2 regions of the Streptococcus sp. SR4 genome follow, and region 1 is predicted to be linked to the other one. Evidence: predicted binding sites of a transcription regulator. Region 1 holds the regulator's gene; the other holds the start of a gene.
What was found. The regulator Rex, encoded in region 1, represses fermentation and respiration genes when NADH is low (regulators of the CRP and FNR family bind a similar motif). The targets are predictions, from matches to a motif close to TTGTGAANTANTTCACAA.

Region 2: lpdA (dihydrolipoyl dehydrogenase) is a predicted target of Rex. The motif match lies at 5,180-5,197, and genes of this name have one in related genera.

Annotation. Positions count from the first base shown of each region.
Region 1 is NZ_AZYW01000068.1:57,706-65,150, reverse strand. Features, by position in the region: gene HMPREF1519_RS08020 (ABC transporter ATP-binding protein) at 1-1,084, shown strand, start outside; gene HMPREF1519_RS08015 (glycosyltransferase family 2 protein) at 1,105-2,139, shown strand; gene HMPREF1519_RS08010 (rhamnan synthesis F family protein) at 2,136-3,920, shown strand; gene radC (RadC family protein) at 3,970-4,656, shown strand; gene HMPREF1519_RS08000 (gamma-glutamyl-gamma-aminobutyrate hydrolase family protein) at 4,713-5,408, opposite strand; gene HMPREF1519_RS07995 (redox-sensing transcriptional repressor Rex) at 5,401-6,060, opposite strand; gene HMPREF1519_RS07990 (DUF1831 domain-containing protein) at 6,202-6,549, opposite strand; gene HMPREF1519_RS07985 (cysteine desulfurase family protein) at 6,551-7,445, opposite strand, start outside.
Region 2 is NZ_AZYW01000047.1:88,858-96,302, forward strand. Features, by position in the region: gene HMPREF1519_RS05915 (ABC transporter substrate-binding protein) at 1-412, shown strand, start outside; gene HMPREF1519_RS05920 (alpha/beta hydrolase-fold protein) at 393-1,082, shown strand; gene HMPREF1519_RS05925 (diacylglycerol/lipid kinase family protein) at 1,376-2,257, opposite strand; gene HMPREF1519_RS05930 (DUF389 domain-containing protein) at 2,361-3,386, opposite strand; gene HMPREF1519_RS05935 (GlsB/YeaQ/YmgE family stress response membrane protein) at 4,086-4,325, shown strand; gene HMPREF1519_RS05940 (CsbD family protein) at 4,582-4,785, shown strand; gene lpdA (dihydrolipoyl dehydrogenase) at 5,354-6,694, shown strand; gene HMPREF1519_RS05950 (thiamine pyrophosphate-dependent dehydrogenase E1 component subunit alpha) at 6,800-7,445, shown strand, end outside.

The sequences.
Region 1 (7,445 bases):
TAAAGAACAACATGTCTTGAAAGACATTGACTTCGAAGTTGAGGAAGGTGATTTCTTCGGAATCGTGGGACGAAATGGTTCAGGGAAATCAACATTATTGAAGATTATTTCTCAAATTTATGTTCCTGAACAAGGGACGGTTACCGTAAATGGCAAAATGGTTTCATTTATTGAACTTGGTGTCGGTTTCAACCCTGAATTAACTGGACGTGAGAATGTTTATATGAACGGAGCCATGCTTGGCTTTACGACGGCAGAAGTTGATGCCATGTATGATGAGATTGTTGAGTTCGCAGAGCTTGAAGATTTCATGAACCAAAAACTCAAGAACTACTCGTCTGGTATGCAGGTCCGTTTGGCTTTCTCTGTGGCTATCAAGGCACAGGGTGATGTTCTTATCCTTGACGAGGTTCTTGCAGTAGGTGATGAAGCCTTCCAACGTAAGTGTAATGACTACTTTATGGAACGTAAGAAATCAGGGAAAACAACAATTCTTGTAACCCATGATATGGGAGCTGTTAAGAAGTACTGTAACAAGGCTATTTTGATTGAGGACGGATACATTAAAGCCAAAGGCGAGCCTAGAGACGTTGCCAATCAATATAGTTTTGACAATACAGAACAAGTAATCACTTCAGAACAATCAGGAATTGAAAGAAGTGGTTCAGTTGTGGAAAATCTGAAGTTATCACTATTGTCTTCTAAGAGAGCGACACCAAATGAACCAATTTCATTTGATTTGATGTATACTCTGCTAGAAGATGTGCCTACTTATATTGCTATCTCATTTACAGATATTGATCGTAATATTTGGATTTACAATGATAATACGATGGATAATTTAACAAGTGGCAAGGGTGATGTTAAAGTAAACTATCAGTGTTCACTGGCAGGGCTAAACGATATTAAGTTAAAACTCGAAATTACTGTAAGGGATGCGAATAACCAAGTTCTAGCCTTTCTTCCAGCTGATGAGATTCCAGTTATTGTTCTAAATAGGGATGATATTGATGAAGATGACGAGTCAGCTAAAGATTCTGCAACTGGTATTATTCAAAGAAATGGGAAGTGGAGTTTTTCTTAAGAGAAAAAAGGGAAGTTTGAATGAAAGTATCGATTATTTGTACCAATTATAATAAGGGGGATTGGGTACGAGAGGCTATAGATAGCTTTCTCAATCAGAAAACTAATTTTGATTTTGAGATTATTATCATTGATGATGCTTCAACAGATCATTCGTATGAGATTATTCAAGAGTATCAAAAAAAGTTTCCTGAAAAAGTTAGAACTTTTCGTAATGAAGTGAATCTTGGCATTACTAGAACATGGAAAAAAGTTTGCCAAGAAGCTAAGGGTCAATACATCGCGAGATGTGATAGTGATGATTTTTGGACGGACCCATTAAAACTTCAAAAGCAAGTTGATTTGCTAGATGCTTCAACGGATTCACTATGGTCAAATACCGAATTTGACATGGTAGACCTAGACGGAAATCTTATCCAAAAAGATGCCTTTGCTAATAAGGCACTTCCTTTGATTGATTCTTACGAAGAGATGCTTGTCATGAAAGGAATGACAATGGCTTCAACCTGGGTGGTTGATACCGCTCTTATGCAAGATGTATCTGCTCAAATTAGCGATACAGCTGCAGACGATACATTTGAGTTGCAACTTGAATTATTCAAACGCACTAAAATTTCTTTTTTGAGTGATTCCACTACTGTATATCGTATGAATTTGGGATCTGATTCAAAACCTATGACATTGGAGACTGCTGAAAGGCGGTTCACTGGTATCTTAGATTCTCAAATTAAATATCTCAACAAGTATCCAGATCAGGATATTCAAAGAATTTCACACTTGGCCCTCGTTAAGGATCGTGATTTGGATATCTTAGTTTTTAAAAAAGACCGTCAGATAGAAGACTTGAATTTGAAACTAAATCAGGTATCACAGATTTCTCATGACCAAAATGAGTATATTGAAGTCTTGAAGAAAGAAAATCAAGATTTTCAAAGTGAGTTGAATCGTATACAGAGTTTATATGATGACTTACAAATCCAATATAACAGTGTTGTTACTTCGAGAAGATGGACAATACCAACTAAAATTATTAATTTCTTTAGGAGAAGTAAATGAAACGTCTATTGCTTTATGTTCATTTCAATAAATATGATCATATTAGTCGACATGTATTTTATCAACTTGAACATATGAGACCCTTGTTTGATAAATTGGTTTTTATTTCAAATAGTCGTCTTAGTGAAAGTGAAGTACAAAAGCTTCGTGATAAACACTTGATTGATGATTTTATCCAACGTGAGAATAAGGGTTACGATTTTGCTGCTTGGCATGATGGTATGGAATTTGTTGGATTTGATAACTTGAAACAGTATGATTCTGTCACTGTTATGAATGATACCTGTTTTGGTCCTCTATGGGATATGGCACCAATCTATGATAAATATGAATCAAACCCAAATGTAGATTTTTGGGGTATGACTAATCATCAAGGAATCAAGGCTGGTGATATTTATATTCATGAACATTTGCAATCTTACTTTATTTCATTTAAAAAACGTTTAGTTGAATCTAGTGTTTTCCAAAAGTTCTGGAAGTCAGTTGAGAGTTTCGAAGATGTTCAAAAGGTAATCGATAATTATGAAACTCTTTATACCAAGAAGTTTATGGATGCTGGATTTAAGTATGAATCGATTCTTAATACGATTCCACTAAATGATAAGTTTTTCCATAGTAATTTTACAATTCATTATCCTCATGTTTTGCTTGATGCAGGGGTTCCATTTATTAAGGTTAAGACATTTGATTTAACCCAGCACCTTGCACCTTATTTGCTTAAGGAAATTGAGAATAGAACGGACTATCCGGTAGAATTCATTTTGTCACACATGTCGGATATGAGTTTACCGACTCCACCTTATTTACTTGATCGCAAAGTCATTGAGGAAAGCTCAGAGACATATTCAGACACTAAAAAAATTGCTGTACATCTTCACACCTACTATGTCGACTTACTCGAAGACTTTTTGAAGCAATTTGAGAATTTTCACTTTACTTATGACCTCTTCTTAACAACGGATTCTGAAGAGAAGAAGGAAGAGATTCAGTCTATCCTTGATAAGAATGGAAAAGTAGCTCGAATCTTTATTACTGGGAATCGTGGACGTGATGTTATTCCAATGCTTAAGTTGAAAGATGAACTTTCTGCTTATGATTATATTGGACATTTCCATACGAAAAAATCACCAGAATACCCTTATTGGGTTGGAGATTCATGGCGAAATGAACTTTTCTCAATGTTAATTCAACCTGCTGATAATATTATTGCAAATCTAGAACGTGATGATAGGTTAGGGCTTGTAATTGCTGATATTCCAACTTTCTTCCGTTATACTAAAATTGTGGATCCTTGGAATGAGAATCGTTTTGCCGAAGGAATGAATGATTTATGGGAGCGTATGAATCTTGGTCGAGAAATTGACTTTGATAAGATGAATACTTTTATCATGAGTTATGGAACATTTATTTGGTTTAAATATGATGCTTTGAAACCGTTGTTTGACCTTGATTTGCAAGATGAAGAAATCCCAGCAGAACCAATTCCTCAACATACCATTTTGCATTCAATTGAGCGTATTCTAGTTTACCTCGCATGGGCAAGACGTTATGATTATGCGATTGCAAAAAACGATATCTATATTACGCCTTTTGTAGATAATGTTGTGTTAAATATCCGACCTGATACTTTACCAAATACCTATATTAATTTTGATAATATCGGTGGTATAAAAGGTGCTCTCAAATATATTATTGTAGGTCCAGGAACTGCTGTGAAGTATATTTTGAGAAGAATAAAACGTAGATTTACATCCAAGAGTAGTAAAAATACTATGAAATAGTAATTATCCCCCTCCCACTTACGAATAGGTAAGTAGGAGGTTTTTTCTTATGTATAGTATTGTATCTGAGGAGTCGGGGCTTTTGCCTCGTGAGCGACTCTTACAGAAGGGAGCAGAGGTTTTGTCGGACCAGGAGTTGTTGGCGATAGTGCTGCGGACAGGGACTAGGTCTGAGTCGGTCCTATCTATGGCCAATCGTATTTTGAAAGGGATGACGAGTTTGGCGGATTTGTCTCGTTTGTCCTTGAATGAGCTTCAGGAGATTCCTGGTATTGGGCGTGTGAAGTCTATTGAGCTCAAGGCTATGGTGGAGTTGGCTAAGCGGATTGAGAAGGCTGAGTTGGCTCGGTCTGAGCAGATTATGTCTAGCCAGCAGGTGGCGCGTCGTATGATGTTGGATATTGGCGACAAGCCTCAGGAGCATCTGGTGGCTATCTATTTGGATACGCAGAACCGTATTATTCAGCAAAAGACGGTCTTTATTGGTGGGGTCCGTCGTTCGATTGCTGAGCCACGTGAGATTTTACATTATGCCTGTCATCTGATGGCAACGTCTTTGATTGTGGTTCACAATCATCCTTCGGGGGAAGCCTATCCTAGTCGTAATGATATTGATTTTACTCAAAAGATTAAGCGGTCCTGTGATGACTTAGGGATTTGTCTGCTTGATCATCTGATTGTTGGAAAATCAACCTATTATTCCTTTCGTGAGGAGAGGGAGGATTTTGAGCTTTAGATTGAGCCGATGGGATAAAGACAAGAAAAAGCAACTGAGTGCAGTCTCAGTTGCTTTTAAAGTTCGTTAACGACGTATTCAAAGAGTTTGAGGTCTTCTTCACGTTTGTCTAGGAGAAGCTCTGGGTGCCACTGTACACCAAGAAAGCGAAGGTCTGGACTATTTGACTCAACAGCTTCGACTGTGTTGTCCTCAGGATCACGCGCAATGACACGAAGGTCAGAGGCCAAGTGTTTGATACTTTGATGGTGGAAGGAGTTGATAGACGTTTCGCGTCCGTAGATTTCTGCCAACTTGCTGTTCTCATCAACAATCATCTCATGGTAGAGGTAATCAGAAGGCTTGTCCTGCCAGTGATTCTCAATATCTTGATGGAGGCTACCACCAAGTGCGACGTTCATGAGTTGGGTTCCACGACAGATTGAAAAGATGGGTTTCTTTTGCTTAGTAGCTTCCTCGATGAGTGCCATTTCAAAGATATCCCGTTCGAGGAAGAAGTCATCTTCACTGGCATGGTTCTCTTCGTTGTAGAATTTAGGGTCAACGTTTTGTCCACCGATCAGGATGAGTTTGTCAATCATGGAGATGTAGGTCTTGGCTTCCGAAGGATCGGATACTGGTAGTAGGATTGCTAGGCCACCGGCTCTTTGAACTCCTTCTACAAAGCCAGATGGGGCATAGGACCAGTTGATGTCTTCATGGGCTGGATTAGGCCTTACATTGGCAGTGATTCCGATAATTGGTTTAGTCATTGTTTCTCCTTGATTTTTCTTCTTCTTTCATGAAATAGAGTAGGGTTTGTAGTTCGCTAGTCAAGTCTACATATTGGACCACCACATGGCGTGGAAGATTGAGGTTGACCGGAGAGAAGCAGAGAATGCCTTCAATTCCAGCCTCAACCAAAAGATCAGCCACCTCCTGGGCCTTAACTGATGGCACTGTAAGGATGGCTGTTTTGATATCTTCTTGGGCAATCTTGTCCTTAATCTGGGAAATCCCATAGATAGGAATCTTGTCTTCGGTTTGAGTTCCAACCAGTTCGTTATCGTCTGTATCAAAAGCCATGACTAGCTGCATGCGGTTACGCTCTTGAAAACGGTAGTGGAGGAGGGCACGCCCGACATTACCAACACCTACGAGGAGTACCTTTGTTGTCGCATTGTCATTAAGGAGTTCAGCGAAAAATGTCATTAGCTTGTTCACGTCATAACCAAAACCACGACGACCTAGTTCGCCAAAGTAGGAGAAGTCCCGACGAACAGTAGCAGGGTCAATCCCAATCGCTTCAGCAATTTGTTTAGAGCTTGCTTTGTCGATATTTTCACGATGGAATCGTTTGAAAATACGATAGTAGAGAGAGAGACGTTTGGCAGTGGCGTTTGGGATGTTTTTCTCAAATGTCATTGATCGCTTTCCTTTCTTTAATTAGTATGATTCTCTTATATTTTAAGAAAAGTTTGTGAAGATTGCAACAAAATAGTGTAGATGAGGCGATATAAAAAACCTATCACATGGATAGGCTATTTCTATGTAGTAAGAAAAAATTTAGACTTCTTCTTGCTCGAAAACGTTACGATCAACCAAACTCTGCATCAAGAAATAGAATTTCTCTTGCAAGATGTGATGATCTTCATTTTTAAAGATATTAACGTTACGAAGGCCAGATTTGTCTGTAATCGACAATTTGAAACCAGTCAAGTCTTTGTTAATAGTGATTTTGAGTGGGAAACCTTCGCCTGAGTTAGGCACTTTTTCGAGAAGGCGGTGCAACTCGTAGTTTCCGATTTTATTTTGCACAAAAGTCGTATCACGTAGGGTGAATTTTTTGACATTAGGACTGATGGTGTAACGGTATTTACAGTCAGTCAAATGAATGCTTTTTTCAAATGCCATGTTAGTCTCCTATGATTTGATTAAGTTTTTCTGCTAGGGCCTGGAGTTCTTCAGCGGTATTTTCCTCTGATAAACTAATGCGAATGGCTGTTTTTAGCTTGTCAGAATCCTTGCCATAGAGGGCCTGGATGACGTGGCTAGGGTCAACAGTTCCAGCAGTACAAGCAGAACCCGTTGAGACAGCAAAGCCTGCTAGGTCTAACAAGGTTAAGAGAGGCCCATTTTCCTTACCAGGAAAACTGATGTTGATGACGTGAGGTAGGCTAGGTCTTCCACCATTGATTTCATAAGGAATGGTAAGGGAATCTAGAAAGGCCTGACGAATCGTTTCAACATGCTGGTAATTGTCTTGGTAATTCTCGCTAGCTTGTTTGTAAGCTGCGGTCATACCGGCAATACCGACCAGATTTTCAGTACTGGCACGGCGTTTTTCTTCTTGCTCACCACCGTGGAGTAGGTTGTCAAAATGCAAATCGTTATGATAGAGCAAGCCGACACCTTTAGGTCCGTGGAATTTATGGGCACTAATAGAGAGAAAATCGGCTCCAAGTTCCTCTGGGTGAATAGGAAGCTTTCCTGCTACCTGAACGGCATCGACGTGGAAGGCAGCTTGGTGATTGGCAAGCAAGTCTCCAATTTCCTTAATAGGAAGTAATTGGCCAGTCTCATTATTGGCATACATAACAGAAACCAGAATGGTATCGTCACGTAAGGCATCAGCGATTTGTTGGGCAGTAATGACTTGATTTTCTGGTTGAATATAGGTTACTTCAAAACCAAAACGCTCTTCCAAGTAGGCCATGGTGTGAAGGACAGAGTGGTGTTCAATAGCAGTTGTAATCAGGTGCTTACCTTTATATTGATTGGCTAGGGCGTAACCTTTGATAGCTGTATTG
Region 2 (7,445 bases), on a different contig from region 1:
TCAAAAGCGTATCGACGCTGTTAAAAAGAAAAACAAGTCTTCTGACAAAGACTTGAAGAAGGCTCTTATCATGTGTGCCTACAACGATGAGACCTTTGGAACTTACAAATCTGCCCTTCAAGAAAGCATGCTCAATCAGCTTGGTTATACCAATGTTGCGACAGGAACATCAGATTTGACTCTGGAAAATCTCGTGTCAATGGAACCAGAATTGATTATCTATGTAACCAGTGACCGTAATAAGGCCATGGACAAGGAAGCAACAGACAAGATGGAAAAGAACGCTGTTCTTGAAAATGTTCCAGCCGTTAAAAACAAGAAAATCATGACTATTTCTTATGATGAGCTTATGGATTACGGTCCATCTGTGATTGATTCTCTTGAAAAGGTTAATGACTTTGTTAATAAATAAAGACTTTGTCTGCCATGACATTCAGGTTACGGTTGCCCTTCCTGAGTCTTATGATTTCAAGAAGGCTTATCCAGTTGTTTTTTTGAACGATGGGCAGCTTGAGTATCTGGGAAAAATCGCAGATTCTGTTATCCTGGTTGGGCTTGAACCTCAGAATCGCTTGGATGATTTTACGCCTTGGCAGGCTCAGGCTCTGAGACCTGGAAGCCCTGATTTTGGCGGTAAGCTAGCCAGCTATCATGACCATCTATTTGGCCATATTTTCAAAAGCATCGCACAAGAGTTTCGACTGGATGAAAGTCGCATGGCTTACGGAGGCTATTCGCTGGGTGGTTTGGCTGCTATTTCCAGTCTTTATAGCAGTGATAAGATGCCTTTGATCTTCTCCATTTGTGGATCCTTCTGGTATCCAAATTTTGTAGCTTACTGCAAAGCCCACCAGCCCATCAATAAGTCTTGCTCGGTCTATTTACGTAACGGTTTGACCGAGGGGGCTAATCATAAGAATAGATTGGCCAAAGCTCCTAGTTATGCCAAAGAAGTGCATGAACTTATCAAAAAACAGAGCGTGTCTACTTATTCAGCATTTGACCCCTACGGACATCATGACCATCTCCAAAAAAGATATGACGCTTTTTCGGATTGGTTGATTGAGCAGTGGAAGCTTTAGTTTTAACATGGTGTAAGAAAGAGCACTAGACAGACTAAAAAAGTAGTGAAGAAAATTCCGACGATGGAATCTCTTCACTACTTTTTGTTATGCTCGAAAACTACCATCACAGTTGATGCTTCCGAAAAGTTTTTAGACATGAATCAAAAGACGCCTTAACTCTGTATATTAAAGGTAATTTATTTACCTTTGACTTATATCCTAACTTCAAAAAGGACAGGACTATTATTGTTGCTGATGCAGTAACTTATATAATTTAAAACTTTTTTGTTGGAGAAGTAGAAGGGAAAAAACTATACTTTGGTGCCTGAGAATACTTCGATATGGTTCCCTAGTATTTTTATATCTACTGGAAGATTATCCGATTTGTCTCCATCAACATCTGACTCTAACTCAACCTCTGAAGAAATCCTAATATTACGCGCTTTGATATATTCGATATTATCGTTACCTACTAGATCCCCTTTTAACAAATCTGGGATAGTCGATAATTTAGAAATGATGGATGCATCTTTTAAAATCAAGATATTTCCATATCCATCTGTATTTTCATCAAATAGTTTTTTGTCTGCATAGTAATTAGATAGAAGAACTAAGACCTGACTAGCTTCACCTTCATAATTGCCATTTTCGCTTTCAATACGAACATTAAATACATCGTCTTCTACAACGGACTTCATCGTATTGATTGCATATGCAAAGATACCGTACTTTGTTTTATCTTCAATATCAACGTTATGAATAGCTTCTGGTAAAGATCCAACACTAAAAATATAGCCAAAATAATTTTGATTAGCTTTTCCAACATCAATGGTTTTAGTAAAATTGAAGTCAAGTTCTTCAATCGCTTGATCAATACTTTGGTTGATTTCTAATAGCTTAGTGATTAAATTACCAGTTCCACCAGGAATAATCCCAAGTTTTGGGATGTGATTTTTTTCAGCAATCCCTGAAATAACCTCATTTACAGTACCGTCTCCACCAAAAACAATTACTGCATCATATTTTTCTTTAGAGGCTTTTTCAGCAAATTGAGTTGCATCTTTGGCTTTTTGCGTAATCTTAGTTTCAACATAATCAAAATACTCTTTAGCCTTATTCTCCAAGATCTCTTTATAATCTAATGCTGTTTCTCCTCCAGAAGTTGGATTAATAATTATCATTACTTTTTTCATTGCTATTTTCTCCTATGGACTACTAGTGACAATACTTTTCAACGGTTTCTTATGCTTATCAAATTAATATCTCACATTACTTGTTGTTATTTGGGGATTCTTTTTACTTATCCTTTTCTATTTGTTGAAGATCATCATCGTTTTTATATTGAATGATGTAGTCGACTAATTCTTTTTCAGTTAATCTATCATTTGTTAATTGTGAAACCTGAATCGAGATATTTTTCAAACCATATTCATTTTGTTTGTTAATGATACCTTGTAACTCAGCTTCTGAAAGATATTTACCTGAAATGGTTAGCTTTAGTGTATTATTTTCTTTACTATATTTCTTTTTCAAAATAGTATGGTTTTCAAATTGATCAGATAGATAATTATTGATAGACTCATTGATTAGCGTATCTCTAACTAAGGTAGTTGCAGAAGCTAAACTTGGAATAATAAGAACAAGCGAGACTAGAATTAATATTTTTCGCATTTTAGAGGCTTCACGATTATGTTTAACATAAGGATTATTAACCATCATCACATTAGTGCCAATATATGTAGCAATCATAATAAAACTGCAGTTAATGGAGAACAAATATGACGCCCCTATCATATACTCAAGATTTCCTGTGGCAATAGAATACCCCACGGTACAAACAGGTGGCATAAGAGCAGTTGCAATGGCGACACCAGGAACAATGTTATTAGCTTCTTTCTTTCGTGCTCCAATAATGCCGGCTAATCCACCGACGAATGCTATTACAACGTCCCAAATTGTGGGCGAAGTTCTAGCAATAATTTCCGTACTTGCATAAGAAATGGGCGAAATTAAAAAATAAAGTGTAGAGGCTAAGAGGCTTACTGCAACTTGAATAAAAAGAACTTTAAACGATTTTTTGAGAAGTTTTGTATCTAATATTGCTAACGCAAAACCTACTCCAAGGATAGGTGTCATCAATGGAGAAATCAACATTGCCCCTATAATTGTTGGAATAGAATTCATATTCAAACCAATAGATGCAATCAATATCGCACACAATAAAGTGGTTAAGTCACTTTTTGATAAATCTAAATCCTCATAGATTTTGTCCCTAAATTCTATGAGAGAATAAAGTTTACCATCCTTCAAAACTTTTTCCATAACAGTACTCCCTCTTTGTTAGTATAGTCAACTTTTTAAGCTCACTCTTTGACGACGTATCTAAATCATTGGTCATTATTATTGTAACTTCTTTACGTGGGCGTGTTTTATATTCTACATTCAATTTGTAATCAATTCACTACTCCATATTAATTTTAAACTCCTACTGAAAGTGATGCAGTGTTTGGTGTATTATTTATACTATTTTGTTAGATACTTACGATTTAAAGAAAACCGTGTAAGGGTTTACATGTCTCAATTATACATTTTATTTTTACTTTCGTCACTCGAACGTCTTAGGGCTATTTTCTTTTGTGGCTAAAATGCTAATCAATCATATGAATGTAGCAGTTTAATCAAACTTTTAATTCATAAATCAATCCATTTAGAGGAAGTCCTAATAATAGTAGAAGTATGTGTAGACTTTTAACAAAAAAATGAGATAAGAGAAATTGTAAAACCATACAAGCGATTGCAAAATCCCAGGATGGTTTTCATGTCTATTTTTGTGTAAGCGCAAACATTTTCATTGACTTATCAATTTGATTAACATATACTGTTATTAACAGGTATATACTAACATTAATCTTATGATTGTTAAGATTAATATAAAAAATGTTTTAGCTAAAATGTAACTCTTTAGATGGTTTGATTTTCCAAACAATCTAACTTTCCTCTATTTAGAAAGGGGGAGACATTATGCTTTGGGCTATTATTGTCGGAGGCTTTATAGGTTTTATTGCTGGTGGAATCACTAAAAAGGGAGGTTCCATGGGAATAATTGCCAATATCTTTGCAGGTTTAATTGGTTCATCTGTTGGACAGTCACTCTTCGGTTCTTGGGGACCTAGACTAGCTGGAATGGCCTTAATTCCATCAATTTTAGGGGCAGTTATTGTTGTTGCAGTAGTATCATTTTTCTTAGGAAAAAAAGAATAATTTTCAATATTTCGATAGGAAGACTCCAATCAACTAGCAAACTTAGTGCTGATAAATTTAAAAAGTGGTAAACATGGACTAGCTAATGGTTTATCAGCAAATAAAGATAACGTTAGTGAGGGTGTTCAAGCTGTTTATGACTCGACTTCAACACAAAAGCTATAATTTAACTTATCTTGTTATACTTAAAAATTTGAATGTATTATTGAAGAGCGTTCATATTTAACAATCTTTATGTCCAAAGGAGGATAAAATTATGTCAGTAGAAGAAAAACTCAACCAAGCTAAAGGCGCATTTAAAGAAGGTGTCGGAAAATTAACTGGTGATAAAAAAACAGAAAAAGAGGGTGCTGCTGAAAAAGCAGTCTCAAAAGTGAAAGAAGTTGCCGAAGATGCCAAAGATGCTGTTGAAGGCGCTATCGAAGGTGTGAAAAATATGATTAAAAAGGACGATAAATAATTAAATAGCCAATTGATTTTTCACATAAAAGCTACAAAAGCTACTCTACAAAAAAATAGAGTTGTCATATTCTACTCCTAATTACTCACTTATAAGATTACTTTCAAAATAACTACAAATCGATATTCTTATAATATTATTCAGTTGAAAAATCAACTTTCTTTAGATTAATTCAAATTCCTTTTTAACTCCATATACATATTCTTTCTAATAGTAAAAGCACTCTAATTTCTATAGTTTTATACAAGCTATAGACGCTAGAGTGTTTTTTATAACATTTTGAAGAATTATTTAATGATTAGGGGAGATTTGTATTTATCTAGTGTCTATAAAAATCAGCAAAGTATAAGTGCTGACGTCATCCCGAATAGGGAATGGCAAACGTTTGCATTACTTGTGAATATTTTCACTACCAAAACATCACATTTTCAGTGAATTACTTGATTTTCATAAGTATTAGTTTTATAATCAAAGTATAGAAAACGCTTTCAAAAACATCTCCGAGTTTTTGTCCTACTTGAAGTGGTTCGGCTAACAGCCGACTTCCATTCTAGAAAGGAGTATTGTTTTGAGTCAATGTGATATTCTCATTATAGGGGCAGGTCCTGGCGGTTATGTTGCTGCTGAAGAAGCTGCCCGTTTAGGTAAAAAGGTAACTGTCATTGAGAAAAACTCCATAGGTGGCACTTGTTTGAACGTTGGCTGTATCCCATCCAAAGCCTATCTTGAACATGCTCATTGGCTATTAGCTGCTAAAGAAGCCTCTCAGTATGGAGTAACAATTTTAAATGATAATCTTGATTTTCAAAAACTTGTTGCTCGCAAAGATCAAGTCGTAGCAACACTGCAGTCTGGTATTCAATCAAGTTTTAAACAATTAGGTATCACCTATATTGCAGGTGAGGCATCTTATATTTCTGATAAAACCTTCCAAGTTAATGGTGAAAGAGTCTCAGGTAAGTCTGTTATTTTGGCGACGGGGAGTCATCCATTTATTCCTCCTATTCCTGGTATTAACGATGTTGACTATTTGACAACAGATAGCTTTTTCAACTTAAAGGAACTTCCTCAACGTTTGGTTATCATTGGTGGGGGTATTATTTCCGTTGAGTTAGCTTTTGCTATGGCTCCACTAGGTGTGGATGTGACAGTAATAGAGGTTGCACCAACAATTTTGGCAACTGAAGATGACGAAGCACGTTCCATTATTAGAGAAAAGATGGAGCAACTTGGAATTACTATACTGGAAGGAGTTAGCATAGATAGAGTTGAAGAAAATGCTGTAATTCTAGCAAATGGCAAGTCCTACTCTTATGATAACTTACTTGTAGCAACAGGACGTAAGCCAAATATTGAGTTAGCCCAAATGATGGGCTTGGAGCTGACTGAAAAAGGTTTTATAAAGGTAGATAGTTATTACGAGTCATCTCAATCAGGTGTTTATGCGATTGGGGATTTGATTCCTGGATATATGTTAGCTCATGTTGCTAGTAGCGAGGGAATCAAAGCTGTTCGAGCCATTTGTCGTCAGGCTGAGGAACCGGTGGATAATTCAAGTGTTCCACGGTCGCTCTTTACAACGCCAGAGATTGCTTCTTTTGGCTTGTCAGAAGAGGAGGCGGTACAACAAGGATATGATGTATCAGTTGGTCAACTTCCTTATGTTTATAATGGTCGAGCAATTGCGTCTAATTCAGCAAAAGGTTTTGTTAAAATTGTCTCTGAAAAACGCTATCACCTACTATTAGGTGCCGTTATCGTTGGCCCACATGCAACTGATATTTTACAATCCTTGATTGTCTTGAAAGATGCTGAAGGAACACTTGATCAGCTTGATAAGACTATTTTTGCACATCCAACAATTTCTGAGTTGGTTCAGGAAGTTGCAAGACTGATTTTAAGGTCCTAAGCTCGATAGATAGGTTTAGTGTAGTCATTTTCATTTTTTCAAATTTATATATATGTCAATAATATTTGTTTTTTTATAAAGTTCTCTATAGAAGGAGGAAACAATATGACACATTATCAAGAATTGCCACAAGCCCTAATGAAAGAAAAACATCAGGGACAAACCTTAACCAAGGAAGAAGTTAAGGTTCAAACTGCCCATGATCTTGGTGTGGAAAATGTTTCAAAAGAAGAGGCTAAATCCATGTATAAGACTATGTGGGATATTCGAAATTTTGAAGAAAATGCACGACATTTCTTTTCAATCGGTCAAATTCCAGGATTTGTTCACCTTTACTCAGGTGAGGAAGCTATTGCGACTGGGGTATGTGCTAACCTGACTGATAAAGACTACATTACTAGCACACACCGAGGTCATGGACACTGTGTGGCTAAAGGCGGAGACCTTAAAAAAATGATGGCTGAAATCTTTGGTAAGTCTACAGGGCTTGGTAAAGGTAAGGGTGGCTCTATGCATATCGCTGACTTGGATAAAGGAATCCTTGGTGCTAACGGTATGGTAGGTGGAGGCTTTGGTCTTGCGACTGGTGCTGCTATGCGTAACAAATATCTAAAGACTGATGATGTTGCTGTATGTTTCTTTGGTGACGGTGCTGCCAACGAAGGTAATTTTCATGAGTGCTTAAACATGGCCTCTATTTGGAATCTACCTGTGGTATTTGTAAATGAAAATAACCTTTTTGCAGAATCAA